DNA from 3 places in the Streptomyces sp. NPDC056883 genome. Region 1 is predicted to be linked to each of the others. Evidence: riboswitches for the same ligand, from Rfam matches in the RefSeq annotation. Region 1 holds a riboswitch; each other region holds the start of a gene.
What was found. Region 1 has a riboswitch for thiamine pyrophosphate ahead of thiC (phosphomethylpyrimidine synthase ThiC). Riboswitches for the same ligand answer to the same signal wherever they lie in the genome.
Positions count from the first base shown of each region.

Region 2: linked by a shared signal. The riboswitch ahead of thiO (glycine oxidase ThiO) and the one ahead of thiC (phosphomethylpyrimidine synthase ThiC) in region 1 are both predicted to bind thiamine pyrophosphate.
Region 3: linked by a shared signal. The riboswitch ahead of ACFRU2_RS36930 (thiamine ABC transporter substrate binding subunit) and the one ahead of thiC (phosphomethylpyrimidine synthase ThiC) in region 1 are both predicted to bind thiamine pyrophosphate.

Region 1 is NZ_JBHUBS010000014.1:139,166-147,129, forward strand. It holds gene ACFRU2_RS29450 (aldo/keto reductase) at 1-512, opposite strand, end outside; gene ACFRU2_RS29455 (hypothetical protein) at 701-1,150, opposite strand; gene ACFRU2_RS29460 (glycosyltransferase) at 2,944-4,056, shown strand; gene thiC (phosphomethylpyrimidine synthase ThiC) at 4,142-5,929, opposite strand; TPP riboswitch at 5,924-6,068, opposite strand; gene ACFRU2_RS29470 (YibE/F family protein) at 6,141-7,547, shown strand; gene ACFRU2_RS29475 (SsgA family sporulation/cell division regulator) at 7,764-7,964, opposite strand, start outside.
Region 2 is NZ_JBHUBS010000034.1:16,328-24,291, forward strand. It holds gene ACFRU2_RS40780 (DUF4396 domain-containing protein) at 1-298, opposite strand, end outside; gene ACFRU2_RS40785 (deoxyribonuclease IV) at 403-1,278, opposite strand; gene pknB (Stk1 family PASTA domain-containing Ser/Thr kinase) at 1,288-3,204, opposite strand; gene ACFRU2_RS40795 (thiazole synthase) at 3,919-4,731, opposite strand; gene thiS (sulfur carrier protein ThiS) at 4,736-4,942, opposite strand; gene thiO (glycine oxidase ThiO) at 4,939-6,138, opposite strand; TPP riboswitch at 6,136-6,248, opposite strand; gene ACFRU2_RS40810 (NAD(P)/FAD-dependent oxidoreductase) at 6,408-7,655, shown strand; gene ACFRU2_RS40815 (Rv2175c family DNA-binding protein) at 7,873-7,964, shown strand, end outside.
Region 3 is NZ_JBHUBS010000023.1:128,655-136,618, reverse strand. It holds gene ACFRU2_RS36935 (ABC transporter permease) at 1-1,433, opposite strand, end outside; gene ACFRU2_RS36930 (thiamine ABC transporter substrate binding subunit) at 1,493-2,593, opposite strand; TPP riboswitch at 2,678-2,786, opposite strand; gene rlmN (23S rRNA (adenine(2503)-C(2))-methyltransferase RlmN) at 2,846-3,958, opposite strand; gene ACFRU2_RS36920 (phosphatidate cytidylyltransferase) at 4,052-5,131, opposite strand; gene frr (ribosome recycling factor) at 5,131-5,688, opposite strand; gene pyrH (UMP kinase) at 5,739-6,518, opposite strand; gene tsf (translation elongation factor Ts) at 6,681-7,517, opposite strand; gene rpsB (30S ribosomal protein S2) at 7,655-7,964, opposite strand, start outside.

The DNA of each region.
Region 1 (7,964 bases):
GGCAGGGCCCGCCGTTCGGCGACGTGGTGCGCCTCGACGATCTCCTCGGCCGGGAAGGTGGAGCAGCCGAAGGCTCGTATCTTGCCGGCCCGGACCAGATCGCCGAGGACGGACAGGGTCTCCTCGACGTCCGTGCCCTGATCCGGCCGGTGCACCTGGTAGAGGTCGATCCAGTCCGTGTCCAGTCGGCGCAGGCTGTCCTCGACGGCACGCACGATCCAGCGCCGGGAGTTCCCGCTGCGGTTGCGGCCCTCGCCCATCTGGAAGTGCACCTTGGTCGCGAGCACGACGTCGTCCCGCCGGCCCTTCAGGGCCTTGCCCACGATCTGCTCGGACTCCCCGGCGGAGTACATGTCCGCGGTGTCCACGAAGTTGATGCCGTGATCGAGCGCGGTGTGGATGATCCGTGCGCACTCCTCGTGATCCGGATTGCCGACCGCGCCGAACATCATCGTGCCGAGGCAGTGCGTGCTGACCTCGATGCCGGTCCCACCCAGAATTCGGTATCGCATGCTCATGGGCCCGGACTCTAGGAGCTGGAGCGCACTCCAGGACAAGCCCTACGGCGAAGCCTCGTGCGACTACCGGACGTGCGGCGGCCCGGAGCACCGGCCGGACCGAAGTCCGGCGGCACTCCGGGCCGCTTGGGTTTCACCGTCGGATCACGGTGCTGCTCGCACCGGGCTCACCGACTCGGGGACTAGCCGCGGGGCTTGTCATCCTTCGGCACCATGTGCTCGGCGACCGGCGCCTCGGCCTCCGGCATCTTGCCGGACCGGTTCTTGAGGTCGGGCTTCATGGTCTGCGGCTTCTGGAGGAACATGTCCCTGGCGGGCACGCGCAGTGCGGGAGCGGTCTGGGGGCCGGGGATGATCTGAACCCAGGGGTGCTGCTGCCCCATCGCAGCCGTCCCGCAGTCCAGGGACGGTTGCGGGTTGCTGACGGTGCAGAAGGTCTCCCAGACCTGCCCGGTGATGGTCGAGATCTCGATGTTGGCCCCGTTGGCGTGCTCGTCGACGGCGATTCCGCACGCCACCCCGGACGGGTAGTTCGGGTTGCGCGCGGGGTTGGTCAGGTTGTGCCAGTCGAAGTTCGTGTTGGGGTTCCCGAGACCACGGATTCCGACGTACGCGACCCCGTTGATCATCACCGCCTTGATCTCTCGGGAGGAGCTGGGCTTGTAGTTGGCGATGGCGTTGCACTGCGAGGAAGGACCGGTCGCACCTGTGGTACCGGTGGCACCGGTCGCACCCGTGGCGCCCGTCGCACCAGTGACACCGGTCGCACCCGTAACGCCTGTAGCACCCGTCGCACCTGTGGCGCCCGTGGCACCGGTCGCACCTGTAGCGCCCGTCGGGCCGGTCGGTCCGGTCGGGCCAGTCGGTCCGGTCGCACCCGTGGCACCGTCAGCACCCGTCGCGCCGGTCGCACCATCGGCACCCGTCGGACCGGTCAGGCCGGTCGCACCCGTGGCACCGTCGGCACCCGTGGCACCGGTCGCACCGTCAGCACCGGTCGGACCCGTCAGGCCAGTCGCGCCCGTGGCACCGTCGACACCCGTCGCACCGGTCGCTCCATCGGCACCCGTCGCGCCGGTCGCACCGTCAGCACCCGTCGGACCGGTCAGGCCGGTCGCACCCGTGGCACCATCAGCGCCCGTCGCACCGGTCGCTCCATCAGCACCCGTCGCACCCGTCGCGCCATCAGCACCCGTCGGACCGGTCAGGCCGGTCGCACCCGTGGCACCATCTGCACCCGTCGCACCGGTCGCACCATCGACACCCGTCGGACCGGTCGGGCCCGTCGGGCCTGTGGCACCGTCAGCACCCGTGGCACCGGTCGCGCCATCGGCACCCGTGGCACCGGTCGCACCATCGGCACCCGTCGCACCGGTCGCACCGTCAGCACCCGTCGCACCGGTCGCACCGTCAGCACCCGTCGCACCGGTCGCACCGTCAGCACCCGTCGCGCCCGTCGCACCGTCAGCACCCGTCGCACCGGTCGCACCATCGGCACCCGTCGCGCCCGTCGCACCGTCAGCACCCGTCGCACCGGTCGCACCATCGGCACCCGTCGCACCGGTCGCACCGTCAGTACCCGTCGCACCATCGGCGCCCGTCGCACCATCGGCACCGGTCGGCCCGGTCGGTCCGGTCGGCCCCGTCGCCCCATCCGCACCTGCTGTGCCGGTCGCGCCCGTGGCGCCGTCGGCACCGGTGGCGCCCGTCGCGCCGCTGGCTCCCGTCGCGCCGCTGGCTCCCGTCGCACCCGTCGCACCCGTCGCGCCGCCGGGACCTGCCGGGCCCGTCGGCCCCGTCGGCCCCGTCGCGCCGGCCGGCGGGCAGCCGTGGTCGTGGCCGTCGTGGTGGTCGCGCCCCTCTTGGTCGCGCCCGTCGTGGTCGCGCCCCTCGTCTTCGCGCCAGCCGCCGTGCTCGTCGTCGTCCCCGCCGCCCCGGCTCCAGTCCTGTGGCGGTCCGTCGTGCGGCTCGCAGTCCTCGCCTCCGCCGCCGCCCGACGGAGTCGTGGCTCTCACGGCCGTGACCGTCGGCGTGACCGCCGCGACAACGGGGTTGGCCATGCCCACGAGTACGAGGGAAAGCGAGGCCAGGGCACCTCCCGCGATCCAGGCACGATTGCGGGGGACGGGACCAAGGCGGAGCTTGGTCTGGTGCTCACGACTCATCTGCAGCGCTCCTTCGGAACGGAAGGCGAGCCGGAACGGTTGGCGCCCCGGCTGCGAGTTCGAACGTCCTTGGGACTTACGGACGGAGCCGCCCGGATCTTGAGATGGCCGCGATGTTTATCAGCAGAACGGCTTATCAGACGCCTCCGAACGGCTGCGCCGCCGCCCACCGGCCGGTAGCGCCACCGGCGTGCCGCCGCCCCATCGGCGCCCGCACTCCCTAACGTCGCCCGCGATCCGTCCGACGAGAGGGTGCTGCGGTGAGGCCGACCATCTGTCTGAACATGATCGTCAAGAACGAGGCGCCGACGATCCGGAAGTGCCTGGAGTCGGTGCGCCCTCTGATCGACACCTGGGTGATCGTGGACACGGGTTCCACCGACGGCACCCAGGACGTCATCCGCGACTGCTTCGCCGATCTGCCCGGCGCGCTCCACGACCGGCCGTGGAAGGGTTTCGACGGCAGCCGCACCGAGGCGATCGAACTCGCGCGCTCCAGCGCGGACTACCTGCTGTTCATCGACGGCGACGACGAGATGCAGATCCGGCCCGGGTTCCGCATGCCGGACCTGACCCTCGACGCGTACCAGGTGGCACTGCACGACGGTCCGATCGTCCACTGGCGGCCGGCGCTGGTCTCCACCCGGCTGCCCTGGCGGTACGTGGGCGTACTCCACGAGTACATCGACTGCGGCACCGAGTACGTCCGCGACGTGATCGAGGGCTTCAACATCCTCTCCGTCGGCGGTGGGGGCCGTCTCCGGGAAGAGGGTCAGCGGGCGAAGTACCTGCGCGACGCGGAAGTCCTCACCGAAGGCCTCGCAAAGGAACCCGGCAACAGCCGTTACGCGTTCTACCTGGCCCAGAGCTGGCGCGACGCGGGAGAGCCGGAGAAATCCCTCGACGCCTACGACCACCGCGTGGCCATGGGCGGCTGGGCCGAGGAGACCTACTGCGCGCAGCTCTACGCCGCACGGCTCGCGGTCACCCTCCAAAGGCCGTCGGCCGAGGTGATGGACCGCTACCTGCGGGCACACGAGAGCCGGCCCTCACGCGCCGAGGCCCTCGGCGACCTCGCCCGGCAATGCCGCCTCGAAAGCCGTTGGCCCCTCGCCTACCTGTTCGCCCGGCAGGCAGTACGGATGCCGCCCCCGGACGACATCCTCTTCGTCGAGTTCGCCTGGCACGACTGGCGCGCACTCGACGAACTCGCGGTGGCCGCCTACTGGACCGGGGAGTACCAGGAGTCCTCGGACTGCTGCGAACTCCTGCTCCAGGGCGGCAAGCTGCCCGACGACCAGCAGGACCGGGTCCTCGCGAACCTCGAGTTCGCACGGCGCAAGCTGGGCGTGGCCTCCCGGGCCTTCGCCTGACCGTCCGCCCCCGTCAGGTCACAACGGCGGCCCGCGACTCCCCCCTCGGTGTCGCGGGCCGTCCGTGTGTACCGGTGGCGGGAGGTCAGTCCGCCAGCGGCAGGTACACGCGGTTGCCCGCGGCCGCGAACTCGGCCGACTTCTCCGCCATGCCCGCCTCGATCTCCTCGGCGCCCAGGTCGCCACCGTGCTGGCGGCGGATGTCCTGGGAGATCTTCATCGAGCAGAACTTCGGACCGCACATGGAGCAGAAGTGCGCGGTCTTGGCCGGCTCGGCCGGGAGGGTCTCGTCGTGGAACTCACGGGCCGTGTCCGGGTCGAGGGCCAGGTTGAACTGGTCCTCCCAGCGGAACTCGAACCGTGCGTCCGACAGGGCGTCGTCCCATTCCTGGGCGCCCGGGTGGCCCTTGGCCAGGTCCGCCGCGTGGGCCGCGATCTTGTACGTGATGACACCGGTCTTCACGTCGTCGCGGTTCGGCAGGCCCAGGTGCTCCTTGGGCGTGACGTAGCAGAGCATCGCAGTGCCCCACCAGGCGATCATCGCGGCGCCGATGCCCGAGGTGATGTGGTCGTACGCGGGCGCGACGTCGGTGGTCAGCGGGCCGAGCGTGTAGAACGGCGCCTCCTCGCAGATCTCCTGCTGAAGGTCGATGTTCTCCTTGATCTTGTGCATCGGGACGTGCCCGGGGCCCTCGATCATCGTCTGCACGTTGTACCGCTTGGCGATCGTGTTCAGCTCGCCCAGCGTCTTCAGCTCCGCGAACTGCGCCGCGTCGTTGGCGTCCGCGATGGAGCCGGGGCGCAGGCCGTCACCCAGGGAGTACGTGACGTCGTACGCCGCGAGGATCTCGCAGAGCTCCTCGAAGTTCGTGTAGAGGAAGTTCTCCTTGTGGTGCGCCAGGCACCAGGCGGCCATGATCGAGCCGCCGCGCGAGACGATGCCGGTCTTGCGGCGCGCGGTCAGCGGCACGTACGACAGCAGCACGCCGGCGTGGACCGTCATGTAGTCGACGCCCTGCTCGGCCTGCTCGATGACCGTGTCCTTGTAGATCTCCCAGGTCAGGTCCTCGGCCTTGCCGTCGACCTTCTCCAGCGCCTGGTACAGCGGCACGGTGCCGATCGGCACGGGAGAGTTGCGCAGCACCCACTCGCGGGTGGTGTGGATGTTGCGGCCGGTCGAGAGGTCCATGACCGTGTCGGCGCCCCACTTGGTCGCCCAGGTCATCTTGTCCACCTCCTCCTCGATCGAGGAGGTGACCGCGGAGTTGCCGATGTTGGCGTTGACCTTCACCAGGAACCGCTTGCCGATGATCATCGGCTCGATCTCGGGGTGGTTCACGTTGACCGGCATGACCGCGCGACCTGCGGCGATCTCCTCGCGGACGACCTCGGGGGAGACGTTCTCGCGGATCGCGACGTACTCCATCTCCGGGGTGATCTCGCCCCGGCGGGCGTACGCGAGCTGCGTGACCGCGGCGCCGCCACGGCCGCGGCGGGGCTGGCGCGGACGGCCCGGGAAGACCGCGTCGAGGTTCTTGAGGCCACCGCGGGGCGAGGTGTGCTTGATGCCGTCGTCCTCGGGGCGCACGGGGCGGCCCGCGTACTCCTCGGTGTCCCCGCGGCTGATGATCCAGTTCTCGCGCAGCGGCGGCAGGCCCCGGCGCACGTCGGTCTCGATCTGCGGGTCGGTGTACGGACCGGACGTGTCGTAGAGCGTCACGTCCTTGCCGTTGGTGAGGTGGACCTGGCGGACCGGCACCCGGATGTCGGGGCGGGAGCCCGCCACGTAGCCCTTGTGCCAGCCCGGCTGGCGCTCGGTCTGGCCGTCGGCGTCCTGGCTGACGGCAGGCGTGCGTGCGTCCTGAATGGTCATGAGACCTAATCTCCCTACGCCGGCATTACCCGGTAACAGGTTCGGCGGTCGACGCAGCCTCTTCCCGTACGCATATTCGAATGCGAACGGTGATCAGCGCCCTCTCAGCCCGGTGCTCCGAGCTCCCGCGTTGTGCAAAGTAGCCCCCACGCTAGCGTCATGTGTGGCGTGCTGAACAGTGGGCCCCCTCATCTGTTGCGATGATCAGTCAGTGACGTCCTCGCCGCAGCCCCCCACCGAACCCACGGATCCCGCTGGTCACGCCGGCCACGCAGGCCACGCGCATGCGGAACCCGGTCACTCGCCCGCCCCCTCTGCCGGACACTCCCACGGCCATGCGCACAGCCACGGCCCGGCGGCCCCCGTCTCGAAGCACCTGCGCAAGGTGATCGCGGCCGTGCTGATCCCCTTCGCCACCGCCGTCGTGATCGGCATGGTGGTGCTCTGGCCCGGCGGTGCTCCGGGCCACGAGCGCACCGGGGTCGGCTTCGACCGGCAGACCCAGCAGGGCACGGTCGTCGCGCTGCAGAGCGTCGACTGCAAATCCGTGAACGCCGCGCAGGTGCCGCCCACCGGCGATACCTCCACCCCCGAGGGGCGCGAGGCCCTGGCCGCGCAGAACGGCGAGTGCAAGAAGGCCACGATCAAGGTCGGCAGCGGGCCCGACAAGGGCCGGGAGTTCGTCGAGATCGTCCAGCCGGGCGCACCACGACAGTTGACGGACGGCCAGGGCGTGGTGGTCGCCTACGCCCCGGACGCGCCCCGGGATCTCCAGTACTCCGTGATCGACGTGAACCGCAAGCTGCCGATGGCCCTGCTCGCCGGCATCTTCGCCCTCTCGGTGGTCCTCGTCGGGCGGATGCGCGGGCTGTTCGCGCTCATCGCCCTCGTCGTCAGCTTCGCCGTCCTGACCCTCTTCATCCTCCCGGCGATCCTGCAGGGGTCGAATCCGCTGGTCGTGGCCGTGGTCGGAGCCAGTGCGATCATGCTGATCGCGCTCTACATGTGCCACGGGCTGACGGCCCGCACCTCGGTCGCGGTCCTCGGCACCATCATCTCGCTGCTGCTGATCGGCCTGCTGGGCTCGCTGTTCATCGACTGGGCGTTCCTCAGCGGCAACACGGACGACAACACCGGGCTGATCCACGGGCTCTACCCGAACATCGACATGAGCGGTTTGCTGCTTGCGGGTGTCATCATCGGATCGCTCGGCGTACTCGACGACGTGACCGTCACTCAGACTTCGGCGGTCTGGGAACTCCACCAGGCCGACCCCTCGATGGGCCCGCGCGGGCTCTACCGGGCGGGCATCCGCATCGGGCGGGACCACATCGCCTCGGTGGTCAACACGCTGGTACTGGCGTACGCGGGCGCGGCGTTGCCGCTGCTCCTGCTGTTCTCGATCGCGAACAGCAGCATGGGGTCGGTGGCCAACAGCGAGCTGGTCGCGGAAGAGATCGTACGAACCCTCGTGGGCTCGATCGGACTGGTCGCCTCGGTACCCGTGACGACGGCTCTGGCCGCGCTGGTGGTGTCCGCGGACCGCGCGGAATCCCCGGCGGCCACAGCGGCCTCGGGGCCGCTCCGCGGCGGCCGGGGCCGGAGACGCAAGCGCTGAAAGGCGGACCGGCGGGCGCGACGGGTCAGTTCGCGCAGGCGGCCGGTCGTGAGGAACGGCAAGGTGGAGCACTCAGCGTGTCGGCACGCTGAGCCGTGGTGCCGTGGTGCGGTGGTGCTGTGGTGCGGTGGTGCTGTGGTGCGGTGGTGCGGTGTGCCGTGGTGCGGTGGTGCTTGCCGGCGCACCCTGGTCACGAGGTGTCCGGCCGGGCTCGTGTCAGCCCGCGTTCTGCTCGTTCTGCTGCGACTCCGCGAGGATCTTGTCGAGCGCCTCGTCGAGGTTCTCCTCGAAGTCCCCGAGGTTGCGCTCCTGGCCGAGCGGAACGATCCGGTCGGTACGGTCGAGGAACGCCACGAGTGGCGCCGCGCTCGCACGGAAGAGAGCCCGGTCTGCACCTACTTGCAGCCGGATGTGGAC
Region 2 (7,964 bases), on a different contig from region 1:
GGCCGGCGGCGCGGACCCCGCGCAGGGTGAGCGCGTAGCCGAAGAAGAACGCGAGGACGATCGCGAGGACCATCGTCGGGGCGTTCCCCCAGCCCAGCGCCGTCCCGATGACCATGCCGAGCACTTCGCCGATGGCGCACCCGGTGAGGCAGTGGAGCGTGGCCTGCGCGGCGGCGGCCCAGGTGACCTTGCCGCCGGAGGTGGTGTGGTGGTGGCCGTGGTCGTGGTGCTGCTCGTGCTCGTGGTGCTGTCCGTGGTGCTGCTCGTGCTCGTGCTGCTGCTCGTGCGCGTGTTCCATGACAACCCCCTGGCGAGGAACGCCGGATAGCGGCTCTGTCGGTCGATATGACAGAACCGTATACCCCCCAGGGGTATTCCTCAACGGGTCAATGGATCAACGGATCAGCCGAGCTCGCGCAGCTCCTTCAGCAGCGCCACGTCCGCCGCGTGCCCTTCCTTGCCACCGGGCGTCTCGATGATCAGCGGGACACCCTCCATCGCCGGATGCGTGAACAGCTCGGCGAAGGCGTCCCGGCCGATGTGCCCCTGACCGATCTGCGCGTGCCGGTCCTTGTGGGCGCCCACGCCCTCCTTGGAGTCGTTGGCGTGCACCAGCTTCAGCCGGCCCTCGCCCACCGTGTCCACCAGCAGGTCCAGCGTCTGCTTCGTCCCGCCCGGCTCCGCCAGATCGTGCCCGGCCGCGAAGATGTGGCAGGTGTCGAGGCAGATCCCCAGCATCGGATGCCGGTCGAGGGCGTCGAAGTACGGGCCGAACTCCTCGGCGGTCGAGCACAGCGAGGAACCCTGCCCGGCCGTGGACTCCAGCAGCAGGAAGGGGTCGTCGTCATGCGTCAGCTCGTCCAGCAGTGGCAACATGTGCTCCCTGACCTGCGCGTACGCCGCCTCGCGCGGCCGGCCCCCGGTCGCCGAGCCGGTGTGCACGACCACCCCGAGCGCGCCGATCGCGCGGGCCCGGCGCAGCGAGTGCCGCAGCGATTCCACGGACTTCTCGACGGTGGCCTCGGTGTGCGAGCCGAAGTTGATCAGATACGGGGCATGGACGTAGGCCGGGATCCCCTCGGTCGCGCAGGCCTCGCGGAACAGCTCGTCCTGGGCGGGATTGCCGACCGGGGTGGCCCAGCCGCGCGGATTGGCGACGAAGACCTGAACGGCCTCGGCACCCATCTCGCGGGCGTACGCCAGCCCGACCGAGGCCAGCCCGCCCGCGACGGGCACGTGCCCGCCGACCGGATTGCGGCATGTTGAATTGTTGTTCATGGCGTGCTGTTACAGCCCCTTGGTCCTGATGGTGATGGTGCTGCCCTCGGCGGCGTTCTGGCCCGCGGGGACCGACTGGGAGTCGACGGTGTTGCTGAAGGAGAGGAAGGGCTTGTCGACCTTGACCTTGAAGCCCAGCCCCTCCAGGGTCTTGCGGGCCGCGTCGGCCTCCTGGCCGGTGACGTCCGGGACCGGGATCTGGCGGGGCCCCTTGGACACGGTGAGGGTGACGGTGTCACCCGCGGCGGCCTGGCTGCCGGCGCCGATCGACTGGTTGGCGACCGTACCGGCGGGGAAGGGAGAGTTGACCTCCTCCGGGGCCGTCTCCACCTTCAGGCCGAGGCCCTCCAGGGTGGAACGGGCCTGGTCGAGGGAGGTTCCCGTGACGCGCGGGACCGGCACCGGGCGGCCCTTGCTGACCACCATCGCGACCAGGGTGTCGAGGGACCGCTTCTGGCCGCCCGTCGGGTCCGTGCTGATCACCGAGCCCTGCGCGACGTCCTGGCTGAAGGCCTGCGTGACGGCCCCCGGCGTCAGGCCGACCGAGGTCAGCTCGGCCTTCGCGGCCTCCAGGGGCTTGCCCTTGAGGTCGGGTACGACGACGACCTCGGGTCCGCGCGAGATGGTGAGCGTCACCGCGCCGTTGCCGCGGATGCGCTTGCCGCCGGCGGGGTCGGTGTTCATCACGGTCCCCTTGTCGAAGGCCGCGCTGAACTTCCGGTCGACCCGCTTCACCCCGAGCCCGGCCGCCGACAGCTGGGACTTGGCCTCCGCCTCGGTCTTGCCGAGCAGGTTGGGGACCTTCGTGAACTGGCCGGAGCTGATGTACCAGACCCCCGTACCGAGGCCGAGGAAGAGCAGGACGCCGAGGACGACGAGCAGCACGCCGGGCCGGCGGATCCGGGAGGCCGCCGGCGCGGGCGCCGGGGGCAGGGGCGGAGCCGCCAGCCGGGAGGTGTGGGACACCGGCTCGGCGTGCGAAGCGTGTGTGGTCACCGGGCGGGGGATCACGCCGGTGCGGTCCTCGGCGGCGGTCCGCTCCGTGGCCCGGGCCTGCGGCGGTACGGCGTCCAGCTCGGAGTCGGAGAGCTGGGCACGGGCCCCTATGGCCAGCGCGAGGAGGGCGGCCGCGTCGTAGGGACGCAGATCGGGGTGGCGCGCGGTGGCCTGGGCGACGAGCTCGTCGAGCGCGACGGGGAGCCCGGGGACGGCGGCCGACGGCGGCGGGACGTCCTCGTTGAGGTGCTGGTAGAGCACCTGGGCCGGGTTGGCGCCGGTGTGCGGCTTGGAGCCGGTGAGCATCTCGTAGAACACGACGCCGCAGGCGTAGACGTCCACGCGGGTGTCGGTGACGCCGTTCTCGATCTGCTCGGGAGCGAGATAGGAGACGGTGCCGAGGACGGACCCGGTGGTATTGGTCACGGAGTCCACGGACCGGACCAGCCCGAAGTCGGCGACCTTGACCCGGCCGTCGTCGCCGATCAGCACGTTCTCGGGCTTCATGTCCCGGTGCACGAAGCCGGCGCGGTGCGCGGCGCCGAGGGCGGCGAGCACCGGTTCGAGGATGTCGAGGGCTGCTCGGGGCTGGAGCGCGCCGCGCTCGCGGAGCACATCGCGCAGGGTGCAGCCGGACACGTACTCCATGGCGAGGTACGTGTACGGCCCGTGCGTGCCCTGGTCGAAGACGGCCACGACGTTGGGATGGGCGAGCCGGGCCACGGACTTGGCCTCCCGGATGAACCGGTCGACGAAGCCGGGGTCGGCGGCGAGGGCCGGGTGCATCACCTTCAGCGCGAGGACCCGGTCCAGCCGGGTGTCGACGGCCCGGTAGACCGTGGCCATGCCGCCGGCCGCGATACGGGCGTCCACGCGGTAGCGGCCGTCGAGCGTCTGCCCGACGAGGGGGTCATCCAGGGTCGTGTCCACCCGGAGATTCTACGAGGGCCGACTCGCCCCCCGTCCCGGCCCCGGAGGGTTGCAGCGCACCTGTGACGTGGGGCGGCACGGGTCCCCCGCGCGCGGGGCTCCCACCCCCTCGCGCTCCACCCGGCCCCTGTGCCTGCCCACCCGCCACCCTTCGACGCCTAGATCGAAGCGGTGGGGACGCGTTTGAGAGGTTGGCTCGTGACGGCGGTCAGTCGCTGAGCCGGGGGATGCGTGTAGCGATCTGATGCGCCCGCCGCCGGCGCGGGCGGCTTATGGGTGCCGGGGCTCGGGGTGGGCCCTGTGGTGTTTGGCCGCACCTTCCTGCTGGGCCGTCCATGTCTCTCTGACCCGCCCGTTCTTTTGGGGTTTTCCGGCTGCCTTCGTTTTTCCGTGGCGGGTCGGTCTGTCAAGGGCGGCCGAAGGCCGTCGCGAAGCGACGCGACCGCAGGGAGCGCCCTTGACAGGCCGGCCCGACGCGGAAGGACGATGAGGCTGCCGGAAAACCCCAAACCTCCCGAAGCCTCCGGCCGGCCCCCGTCCCGCCCATCCCTCGGTTCCGCCGCGCTGGGCGGTCCCGGGCCTGTCCGGTCCCGAGGGGGCGGCGGGTGGGCAGCCACCGGCCGGGGGTGGAGCGCGAGGGGGTGAAGGCCCCGCCCACGGAGGGCCCGTACGGCATCAGGCCCCCCACCCGCCAGGCCCCGTACCGCCGCCCGCTCAGAACGCCGGGCGTTCCGGGTCCAGGGTGGCTCGGCCCTCCACCGGGGAGGAGGCTTCTGCGAAGCGGCGTTGGGGGATGCGGCCCGCGCGGTGGGCCAGGCGGCCCGCCGTGACCGCGTCGCGCATGGCCGCGGCCATCAGGACGGGGAGCTGCGCCCGGGTCACCGCCGAGGCGAGCATGACCGCCGCGCAGCCCAGTTCCATGGCCAGGGCCACGTCCGAGGCCGTTCCGGCGCCCGCGTCGAGGATGACGGGGACGCCTGCGCGCTCGGTGATCAGCTCGAAGTTGTGCGGGTTGCGGATGCCCATGCCGGAGCCGATGGGGGAGCCGAGCGGCATGATCGCCGCGCAGCCCACGTCCTCCAGTTTGCGGGCGAGGACCGGGTCGTCGTTCGTGTACGGGAGGACCGTGAAGCCCTCGTCGACCAGGGTTTCGGCGGCGTCGAGCAGTTCGACCCCGTCCGGGAGGAGGGTGCGTTCGTCCGCGACCACCTCCAGTTTGATCCAGTCCGTGCCGAGGGCCTCCCGGGCGAGGCGCGCCGTCAGGACGGCTTCGCCGGCCGTGAAGCAGCCCGCGGTGTTGGGGAGGACCGCGATGCCGAGGCGGTTCAGGACGGACAGGACCGAGCCCTGCACCGTCGGGTCGAGGCGCCGCATCGCGACCGTGGTGAGTTCCGTGCCGGACGCGACCAGCGCCCGTTCCAGGATGTCCAGGCTCGGCGCCCCGCCGGTGCCCATGATCAGGCGCGAGGAGAAGGTCCGGCCGGCGAGGGTGAAGGCGTCGTCGGAGATGTCATACGTGTCCGCCATGTGCTCAGCCTCCCTGGACTGCGGTGAGGACCTCGACGCGGTCGCCGTCGGTCACGGAGGTGTACGGCCACTGGCCGCGCGGCACCACGGTCTCGTTGAGGGCGGCCGCGACCCCCTTGGTGGCTTCGGTGAGGGTGGCGATCACGGCGGCGAGCTTGGTCCCGTCCGCGATCTCGCGCGGCTCGCCGTTGACGGAGACGGAAATGGTCATGCGAACGACTCCTGTCGCGTGAGGGTGGGCGTGACGGCGAAGCGGCGCGGGGTGAAGGGGCGGGCGATTTCCGGGAGTTCGCCGGTGGTCAGCAGGTCCGCCATCACGTCCCCGGTCAGGGGCGTCAGCAGGACCCCGTTGCGGTAGTGGCCGGTGGCCAGGTGGAGGCCGGGGAGGTCGGTCGGGCCGAGGAGGGGGGCGTTGTCCGGCGATCCGGGCCGCAGCCCGGCCCGGGTCTCCACCAGGGGGAGTTCGGTGATTCCGGGCACCAGTTCGTGGGCGTCGCGCAGGAGTTCGTAGACCCCGCCCGCGGTGACGGTGGTGTCCCAGCCGAGTTCCTCGCTGGTGGCGCCGACGACGAGCTCGCCGTTCTCGCGGGGGACCAGGTAGACGTGGCTGCCGCGCACCACGGCCCGTACGGTCCGTGACAGGAACGGGGCGTACGAGGGCGGCACCGCGAGGCGCAGCACCTGGCCCTTCACCGGCCGTACGGGCGCCACGGCCTCGGGCGGTACGCCGTCCAGCCGGCCGCTGAGCGAGCCCGCCGCCAGCACCACCTGGTCGGCGCGCAGCTCCGTACCGTCCGCGTCGTCGAGGACCGCGCCGCAGGCCCGGTCGGCGGCGGTCAGCAGGCGCGCCGCCCCGGCGCGGTGCAGGGCGACCCCGGCCCGTTCGCAGGCGGCCAGCAGGGCGGCCGCGAGGCGGCGGGGGTCGACCTGGTGGTCGCCGTCCACGCGCAGGCCGCCGCGTACGCCCGGCGCCAGCATCGGTTCCAGGCGGCGGCACTCGCGGCCGGTCAGCCAGTCGGACTCCAGGCCGCAGCGGCGCTGGAGGGCGTGCAGTTCGCGCAGGTGCAGCCGGTCGTCGGCGTCGAGGGCGACGGCGAGGGTGCCGCAGGCGCGGTAGCCGATGTCCATGCCGCCGCTGGCTTCGGCGAGCTCGGCGGCGAACTCGGGGTAGCGGGCGGCGGAGGCGAGGTTGAGCCCGAGCAGGGTCTCCTCGCCGTAGTGAAGCTCGGTGACGGCGGCCAGCATGCCGGCCGCGACCTGGGCGGCGCCGCCGCCGGGGGCCGGATCGGCCAGCGCGGTGCGCAGCCCGCGCCGGGCCGCCCGCCAGGCGGTGACCAGGCCGATGATGCCGCCCCCGATGACGAGGACGTCGTAGCCGGGACTCCGGCCGTTCCTGAATGAATGCATGGGCGTCCAGCCCCTCCCTTCGCCGGCATGACCCGGATCAGGTTCGTACGGTCGGAGGCCGGCCAGCCTCCCTCTCAGCCCGGTGCGCCCGGACTCCCGCGATAGGTTCGGTGTCAGAGTAACGCCGAGGCCGACGGCCGGTAAGGCTGCCTCCCCGGCGGCGGTGCCGGTCCGGCCGTGGCAGGGCTCCCGCCGGGCTCCCGCCCGGATCCCGGACGGGTCGCCATCCACTATTCCTGACGGACCGTCAGTTGATTAGGGTGGGCGGCGTGAGCGAGCAGACGCAACAGCAGACGCAGCAGGTGGAAGAGACTCGGCGCGGCGTGGTGATCGTCGGCGCCGGGATGGCCGGGGTCCAGACCGCGGTCGCCCTCCGGGAGCAGGGCTGGACCGGCCCCGTCACCCTGCTGGGGGCCGAACCCCACCAGCCCTACGACCGGCCCCCGCTGTCCAAGGCGGTGCTCCTCGGCAAGGCGGAGGACTCGGCCTTCGACGTCGACTTCGAGGAGCTTGGCATCGAGCTCCGGCTGGGGGTCGAGGTCACCGGGCTGCGGCCCGCCGACCGCGAGGTGGACACCGAGGCCGGACCGGTCCCGTACGAGGTCCTCGTGCTGGCGACCGGCGCCCTCCCGCTGACCCTGCCCGGCGCGGACGGTGTCCCCGGGGTCCACCTGCTGCGCACCCTGGACGACGCCGCCCGGCTGCGGCCCGTCCTGGCGGCCGGCTCGGCGGTGGTCGTGGTCGGGGCCGGCTGGATCGGCGCGGAATTCGCCACGGCCGCCCGCGAGGCGGGCTGCGCCGTGACGGTGGTCGAGGCGGCCGACCGGGTGCTGGCGGGCGCGCTGCCCGCGGAGGTGGCCGAGCCGATGGGGCGGTGGTACGCCGAGGCGGGCGCCGAGCTGCTGACCGGCGCGAGGGTGGCTTCCGTGGAGGCGGGCCGGGTCCTGCTGGCCGACGGGCGGGCGCTGCCGGCCGGAGCGGTGGTGGTGGGCATCGGCGCCCGGCCGGCCACCGGATGGCTGGCCGGGTCCGGCGTGGAGCTCGGCCCGGACGGAGCGGTCACCGCCGACGAGCGGCTGCGCACCTCGGTGCCCGGGGTGTACGCCGTGGGGGACTGCGCCTCGTTCCCGTCGGGCCGCTACGGGTCCCGGCTGCTGGTGCACCACTGGGACAACGCGCTCCAGGGGCCGCGCGTGGTGGCGGCGGACATCGTGGCCGGGGGCTCCGGGGAGCAGGTCTACGACCCGGTCCCGTATTTCTGGTCGGAGCAGTTCGGCCGCTTCGTGCAGTACGCGGGCCATCACGGCGACGCGGACGCGATGCTGTGGCGCGGTGACCCGGGGGCGGACACCTGGTCGGTGTGCTGGCTGCGCGAGGGGCGGCTGGTTGCGGTCCTCGCGGTGGGCCGCCCGCGCGACCTGGCCCAGGGGCGCCGGCTCATCGAGTCGGGCGCTCTGGTGGACCGGGCGAAGGTGGCCGACCCGGCGACCGCACTGAAGTCGACGCTGCTCGGCTGACTCGGCTGACCCGGCTGACCCGGCTGACCCGGCTGACCCGGCGGAGTGCGGGCCCTGGCCAGGGCCAGGGCCAGGGCGACTCGGGGTCGCGGGTGTCCCGATTCCGGCTCGCTCGGGTCCCGCCCGCCCCGTCTTCGGCCCCGTCGGCGGGGCCCCCGCACCCCGGACGGGGTCGCTCGGGTACCGGCGGGCAGTCCGAGATGGCAGGCTTGTGCTCGTGACCGAGATTGACGCAAAGATCGATGCCCTTGTTCCCGCCTGGCTGTACCTCCCCGACATCGCGGAGATGCTCGACATCGAAGTGACCAA
Region 3 (7,964 bases), on a different contig from region 1:
GTCGCCCCGAACTCCCCGAGGGACACGGCGAAGGCGAAGCCCGCCGCGATCAGCAGGGCCCGCCGCACCATCGGCAGGTCCACCTCCCGCCAGGCCCGCAGCGGTGAGGCGCCGAGCACGGCGGCGGCCTCCCGCAGCCGTCCGTCCACTGCGCGCAGGACCGGCAGCATGGTCCGTACGACGAAGGGAACGCCCACCAGCGCCTGCGCCAGCGGCACCAGGATCCACGAGGTCCGCAGGTCCAGCGGCGGCTCGTCGAGGGTGATGAGGAAGCCGAAGCCGACGGTCACGGCCGACACCCCCAGCGGGAGCATCAGCAGCGCGTCGAAGCCCCGTACGAAACGGCCCGCGCGCCGGGTAAGCGCCGCGGCGGCGAGCCCGCCGACGACCAGCGCGATGGCGGTGGCGGCGAGCGCGTACTGCAGGGAGTTCCAGATCGCCTCCAGCGGCGGCACCAGGAAGGTCCCGCCACCGGCGCCGACTTCCTGGAGCGCCCGGTAGAAGCCGAACCCGTACCCGCCCGGGGCGTCGAGGGAACGTTCCACGAGCACGGCGAGCGGCGCCACGATCAGCAGCGCCACCGTCAGCAGCACCCCGCCGAGCAGGGTGCGCTGGGCCCAGCCGCGCGGCCGGTGCGTGGTCCGCCCCGGGTCGACCAGCCGCAGCGCGGTCTCCCGCTTGCGCACGGTCCAGGCGTGTACGCCGAGGATCGCTCCGATGGCCGCGAACTGCACCATCGTCAGCACGGCGGCCGTCGGCAGGTCCAGGAGCTGCGCGGTCTGCCGGTAGACCTCCACCTCCAGGGTGGAGTACGCGGGCCCGCCCAGGATCTGCACGACGCCGAAGGAGGAGAACGTGAACAGGAACACCATCAGCGAGGCGGCCGCGACGGCCGGCCCCAGCGCGGGCAGCGTCACGCGCCGCCAGGCGGCGAACCGCCCGGCGCCCAGCACCCGGGCGGCCTCCTCCTGGCGCGGGTCCAGCTGCGCCCACAGCCCGCCGACCGTGCGGATGACCACGGCGTAGTTGAAGAAGACGTGCGCGAGCAGGATCGCCCAGACGGTCGTGTCGAGGCGGATCCCCCACACCTCGTCCATCAGACCGTTCCGCCCCACGAGCGCCAGGAACGCGGTGCCGACCACGACGGTCGGCAGCACGAACGGCACCGTCACGAGCGCCCGCAGCAGCTGTTTGCCGGGGAACTCGAAGCGGGCGAAGACGTACGCGCCGGGGAGCGCGATCAGGAGCGTGAGCGCCGTGGACGCGAGCGCCTGCCAGGTGGTGAACCAGAGCACGTCGCCGATGTCGGGCCGGGCCAGCACCTCGCCGATCCGGCCGAACTGCCAGCCGTCGTCCGTCTTGAGCCCGCGCCCGACGATCGCGGCCACGGGGTACGCGAAGAACAGCCCGAAGAAGACGAGCGGCACGGCCATCAGACCGAGCCTGACGGCCGTGGCCCGCCCGCTCTCCTTCGCAGCCTCGCTCACTCGTCCTACTTCACGACGAGGGCGGACCAGGTCTTGATCCACTGGTCACGGTTCTTGGCGATGGCCTCCGGGGCGACCGTCTCGGGCTTCTCGATGACCACGCCGTGCTTGGTGAACAGCTCCGGCAGCACCGCGTCCTTGGTCACCGGGTTCACGAACATCTGGAGCGGCATGTCCTCCTGGAACTTCTTGGAGATCAGGAAGTCCAGGAGCGCCTTGCCGCCCGCCTCGTTCTTCGCACCCTTGAGCAGACCCGCGAACTCGGTCTGCCGGAAGCACGTGCCCGTCGCGACGCCCGTCGGGGCCTCGGCCGGCTGCGGCTCGCCGTAGAGGACCTCGACCGGCGGGCTGGAGGCGTAGGAGACGACCAGCGGGCGGTCGCCCTTGGCCTTCTTGCCGCCGGCCGAGCCGGAGAAGCGCTCGTTGTAGGCCTGCTCCCAGCCGTCGACGACCTCGACGCCGTTGGCCTTGAGCTTGCTCCAGTAGTCCTTCCAGCCCTCGTCCCCGTACTTGCCGACGGAGGCGAGGAGGAAGCCGAGGCCGGGCGAGGAGGTCGCGGCGTTCTCGGTGACCAGCAGGTTCTTGTACTCCGGCTTGATCAGGTCGTCCAGCGTCTGCGGCGGGGCGAGCTTCTTGTCGGCGAAGTAGGCCTTGTCGTAGTTCACGCAGATGTCGCCGGAGTCCACGGGGGTGACCCGGTGCTCCTTGTCGAGCACGAACTCGGGCTTCACGTCGGCCAGCCCCTTGGCCTCGTACGGCGTGAAGATGCCCTGGTCGAGGGCCCGGGAGAGGAGCGTGTTGTCCACGCCGAAGAAGACGTCGCCGCGCGGGGAGCCCTTGGTCAGGATCTCCTGGTTCAGTGCCGCGCCCGCGTCGCCGGACTTCAGGACCTTCACGGTGTAGCCGCTCTGCTGCTCGAACTCCTTGAGGACCGTGTCGGTCACGTTAAAGGAGTCGTGCGAGACGAGGGTGATCGTCTTGGACTTCGGGGCGTCGCTCGCCCCGGCGGACTTGTCCTTGGCGTCTCCGCCGCCGCAGGCGCTGAGCGTGGTGACGCCGAGCGCGGCCGCGAGCGCGACGCCCGCCATCTTCTTGGTGGTGCTCATTGGTGCATTCCTCCTGGGATGTCCAGGAGAAGACGCGGCCCCGCCCGGCGCTCTGTGGAGCGGACGCCGGGCAGGGCGCAACAGCTTGAGTGATGACCGAACTTCCTACCCCGAATGACCGGGGCGAGGTTCAGAGGGTCTGCGGTGACGGTTACCGCACTCTCAGCGCTGTGGCGCTCCCCTGTCGGAATATGAAATTGGTTTCGGCCACAGGGTACCCCGCGGCCGAAAGCAAACCTGAACTGGCGGAAATCAGCGCTCCGAGGCGGCGAGCTGGCCGCAGGCGCCGTCGATCTCCTGGCCGCGGGTGTCGCGGACGGTCACCGGCACGCCGTGGCGGGCGATGGCCTCCACGAACGCCTTCTCGTCCTCGGGCCGCGAGGCGGTCCACTTCGAACCCGGCGTCGGGTTCAGCGGGATCAGGTTGACGTGCACGCGCTTGCCCTTGAGCAGCCTGCCGAGCAGGTCGCCGCGCCAGGCCTGGTCGTTGATGTCGCGGATCAGGGCGTACTCGATGGAGATGCGGCGGCCGGACTTCTCCGCGTACTCCCAGGCCGCGTCGAGCACCTCGCGGACGTTCCAGCGGGTGTTCACGGGGACCAGGGTGTCGCGCAGCTCGTCGTCCGGGGCGTGCAGTGAGACGGCCAGGCGGCACTTGAAGCCCTCGTCGGCGAAGCGGTGCATCGCCGGGACCAGGCCCACGGTGGAGACGGTGATCCCGCGCTGGGACAGGCCCAGGCCGTCGGGCTCCGGGTCGGTGAGGCGGCGGATGGCGCCGACGACGCGGTTGTAGTTGGCGAGCGGCTCGCCCATGCCCATGAAGACGATGTTCGACAGCCGGGCGGGCCCGCCGGGGACCTCGCCGTCGCGCAGGGCGCGCATGCCGTCGACGATCTGGTGCACGATCTCGGCCGTCGACAGGTTGCGGTCGAGACCGGCCTGGCCGGTGGCGCAGAACGGGCAGTTCATGCCGCAGCCGGCCTGCGAGGAGATGCACATGGTGACCCGGTCCGGGTAACGCATCAGCACGGACTCGACGAGCGTGCCGTCGTGCAGCTTCCACAGGGTCTTGCGGGTGGTGTCGTCATCGCACGAGATGTGGCGGATGACGTTCATCAGGTCCGGCAGCAGCTCCTGCTGGAGCTTCTCGCGGGAGGCCGCGGGGATGTCGGTCCACTCGGCCGGGTCGTGCGCGTACCGGGCGAAGTAGTGCTGGGAGAGCTGCTTGGCCCGGAAGGGCTTCTCACCGATCGCGGCGACCGCCTCCCGGCGCTCCTCGGGGGTGAGGTCGGCGAGGTGCCGGGGCGGCTTCTTCGCTCCACGAGGGGCGACGAAAGTGAGCTCTCCCGGAACAGGGCGGGCCATGGCAGGTACTCCTTGTAAGACGAAAGGCGCGCCGCAGAAGCAGCGCGCCTTCCAAGAGTAACCGCCCCGCCTGTACGGGCGCCTTTTCGCAGGTCAGCCGGTACCGACGAACAGCGCCAGCAGCAGCCAGACCACCGGGGCCGTCGGAAGCAGGGAGTCCAGCCGGTCCATGATGCCGCCGTGACCCGGCAGCAGGGTGCCCATGTCCTTGATCCCGAGATCCCGCTTGATCATGGATTCCCCGAGGTCACCCAGCGTGGCACTGACGGCGACGGCGAGGCCGAGCACCAGGCCCTGCCACCAGACGCCCCCGACGATCAGGAACTCCATGCACAGCGCGCCGGCCGCCATCGCGAAGGCCACCGCTCCGAAGAGCCCCTCGCGGGTCTTTCCGGGGCTGATGCGCGGGGCGAGCTTGGTCTTGCCGAAGCGCCAGCCGACCGCGTAGGCCCCGGTGTCGCTGACCACCGTCAGGAGCAGGAAGGTGATCACCCGCTGCGGCCCGTCGTCGGCGGTGAGCAGCATCGCGACGAAGGTGGCCAGGAAAGGCACGTAGAACGCCGCGAAGGCACCCGCCGTGACGTCCTTGAGGTAGTCCTCGGGCGGCTCGGTCATCCGCCAGACGAGGACGGCCAGCACCGTCAGCGCCATGGCCACCCAGGCACCCTCGGCACCGCGGACGTATCCGGCGATGACCATGGCCGCACCGCCGATGGCGAGCGGGACCAGCGGGGCCTTGATGCCCTTCTTCTCCTGGAGCCGGGAGGTCAGCTCCCACAGGCCGACGACGACCGCCACGACGACGACGCCGACGAAGACGGCCTTGACGATGAGCAGCGAGGCGAAGATCACCGCGCCGAGGCCCACTCCGACCCCTATGGCGGCGCGCAGGTCCCGCCCGGCCCGCTTCTTCTGAGGCGGGGGCGAGGCGTCCTGAGGTGCCGGCGAAGGCGGGGTCGGCGGGGGGCTGGGCATGGGCTCCTGCGGCGGCGTCTCGGCGCGGAAGAGGGAGCCGCCGTCAGCGGCGGCCCCCCGATCGCGTGCTTCCCGGTCGTCGAAGTCACGGCCGGCGGCATCGGGCACGATGGGCATGGGCCGAGTGTGCGGGCCCACCAGCGCATCGTAGGCGGGACCCGCCGGAACCGGCTCCGGCTGCCAGGAAGTGTCGTTCATCAGACTTCGAGGAGCTCGGCTTCCTTGTGCTTCAGGAGCTCGTCCACCTGCGCGACGTACTTCGCGGTGGTGTCGTCGAGCTCCTTCTCGGCGCGGCGCACCTCGTCCTCGCCGGCTTCCTTGTCCTTGACGAGCTTGTCGAGGGCGTCCTTCGCCTTGCGGCGAATGGCGCGGATCGACACCTTGGAGTCCTCGGCCTTGGTGCGCGCGACCTTGATGTACTCCTTGCGCCGGTCCTGCGTCAGCTCGGGGAAGGTCACCCGGATGATGCTGCCGTCGTTGCTGGGGTTGACGCCCAGGTCGGAGTCGCGGATGGCCGTCTCGATGTTGCGCAGGGCGCTCTTGTCGAACGGGGTCACGATCGCCATGCGCGGCTCGGGGACCGAGAAGGAGGCGAGCTGGTTGATGGGCGTGATGGCGCCGTAGTACTCCGCCACGATCTTGTTGAACATCGCCGGGTGCGCACGACCGGTGCGAATCGCGGCGAAGTCTTCCTTGGCGACGACGACGGCCTTTTCCATCTTCTCCTCGGCCTCGAGGAGGATCTCTTCGGTCACCACGTGCTCCTGCATGTCAGAAATGGATGGTTCAGGCGGACGGGGCCTGCTCAGGCCCGGGTGCCCTGGTCGCTCACGAGCGTGCCGATCTTCTCACCCTTGACGGCTCGCGCGATATTGCCCTCGGCGAGCAGCTCGAAGACCAGGATCGGCAGCTTGTTGTCGCGGCACAGCGTGATGGCGGTGGCATCGGCGACCTTGAGGTCGCGCGACAGCACCTCGCTGTACTCCAGCGCGTCGAACTTCACCGCGTCCGGGTTCTTCTTGGGGTCGGAGTCGTAGACCCCGTCGACGCCGTTCTTGCCCATGAGGAGGGCTTCCGCGTCGATTTCCAGGGCTCGCTGGGCGGCCGTGGTGTCGGTGGAGAAGTAGGGCATGCCCATGCCGGCGCCGAAGATGACGACGCGGCCCTTCTCCAGGTGGCGGACGGCGCGGAGCGGGATGTACGGCTCGGCGACCTGGCCCATGGTGATGGCCGTCTGGACGCGGGAGTCGATGCCCTCCTTCTCCAGGAAGTCCTGGAGGGCAAGGCAGTTCATGACCGTACCGAGCATGCCCATGTAGTCGGACCGGGCCCGGTCCATGCCGCGCTGCTGGAGTTCGGCGCCGCGGAAGAAGTTGCCGCCGCCGATCACCACGGCGATCTCCGCGCCGTCGCGGACCACCGCGGCGATCTCGCGGGCGATGGCGTGGACTACGTCGGGGTCGACGCCCAGTCCTCCGCCACCGGAGAAGGCCTCGCCCGACAGCTTCAGCATGAAGCGGCGGCCCTTCTTGTCCTGGTCGCTCTTGTCGTCGGAAGCGGTGTGGGTGTCCACGCCCTGATTCATGGAGATCTCCTCGTGCACATACGAAGAAGGCCATTGCCGGTGGGTCCTCGCGGTTCCCTCTACGGCAATGGCCTCCTCGTCAGATCTGCGGTCGCCCTGCGCGAACGCGGGCGACTGCTTCAGACCCTACCGGGGTCCGGTGTCCGTCGCGTACGGACGGACTCAGATGCCGACCTTGATGCGCGAGAAGCGCACCAGGGTGACACCGGCCTCGTCCAGAACCTTCTGGACGGACTTCTTGGCGTCCAGGGCGTACGCCTGGCCAAGCAGCGTGTTGTCGCGGAAGAAGCCGTTGACACGACCCTCGACGATCTTCGGCAGCGCGGCCTCCGGCTTGCCCTCGGCGCGGGTGACCTCTTCGGCCACGCGACGCTCGGACTCGACGACCTCGGCCGGAACGTCCTCGGCGGACAGCCACTTCGGCGCGAACGCGGCGATGTGCTGCGCGACGCCGCGGGCGACCTCGGCGTTCTCCTTGTCGAGCTCGACAAGGACACCGATCTGGAACGGCAGGTCGGGCATCGTGCGGTGCATGTACGCCGAGACGTAACCGCCGGTGAACTGCGCGAAGCGGTCCAGGACGATCTTCTCGCCGAGGTTGGCGTTGGCCTCGTCGACGAACGCCTGCACGGTCTTGCCGGGGGCGATCTCGGACGCGAGCAGCGCCTCGATGTCGGCCGGCGAGGTCGCGGCGACGTGCGCGGCCAGCTCTTCGGTGACGGCCAGGAACTTGTCGCCCTTGGCGACGAAGTCCGTCTCGCACTTCAGCTCGACGAGGACACCGGAGGTGTTGTCGTCGGAGATGACGGAGACGACGGCACCGTTCTCGGCAGAACGGCCTTCGCGCTTGGCGACGCCCTTCTGACCCTTGATACGGAGCGCCTCGACGGCCTTGTCGACGTCGCCGTCGGCCTCGACCAGAGCGTTCTTGCAGTCAAGCATGCCGACGCCGGTGAGCTCGCGGAGCTTCTTGACGTCAGCGGCGGTGTAGTTCGCCATGAGTCTGTGATTCTCTCTCGAAGTCGTAGATCTACGGGTGAACGGCGGAGGAGGCACGCTTGTGGCGTGCGGCTCCCCCGCCGTCATCGTCCGTGCTGCGAGTGCCCGGCGCATGAACGCCGGGCGCTCTCAGTGGGTCAGGCCTGCTCGGCGTCGGCGGCCGGAGCCTCGACGACGGCCTCGGCGACGACCTCAGCCTCGACGGCGGGGGTCTCGACAGCGGCCTCAGCCGGAGCGGCCTCGGCCGGAGCGGCCTCAGCGTCGTCAGCCTTCTTCTCGCCCTCGAGCAGGTCGCGCTCCCACTCGGCGAGCGGCTCGGCGGCGGCCTTCTCGCCCGGCTTCGAGTCACCAGTGGCGGCACCGGAACGGGCGATGAGGCCCTCGGCGACGGCGTCGGCGATCACGCGGGTGAGCAGGGTGACGGAGCGGATCGCGTCGTCGTTGCCC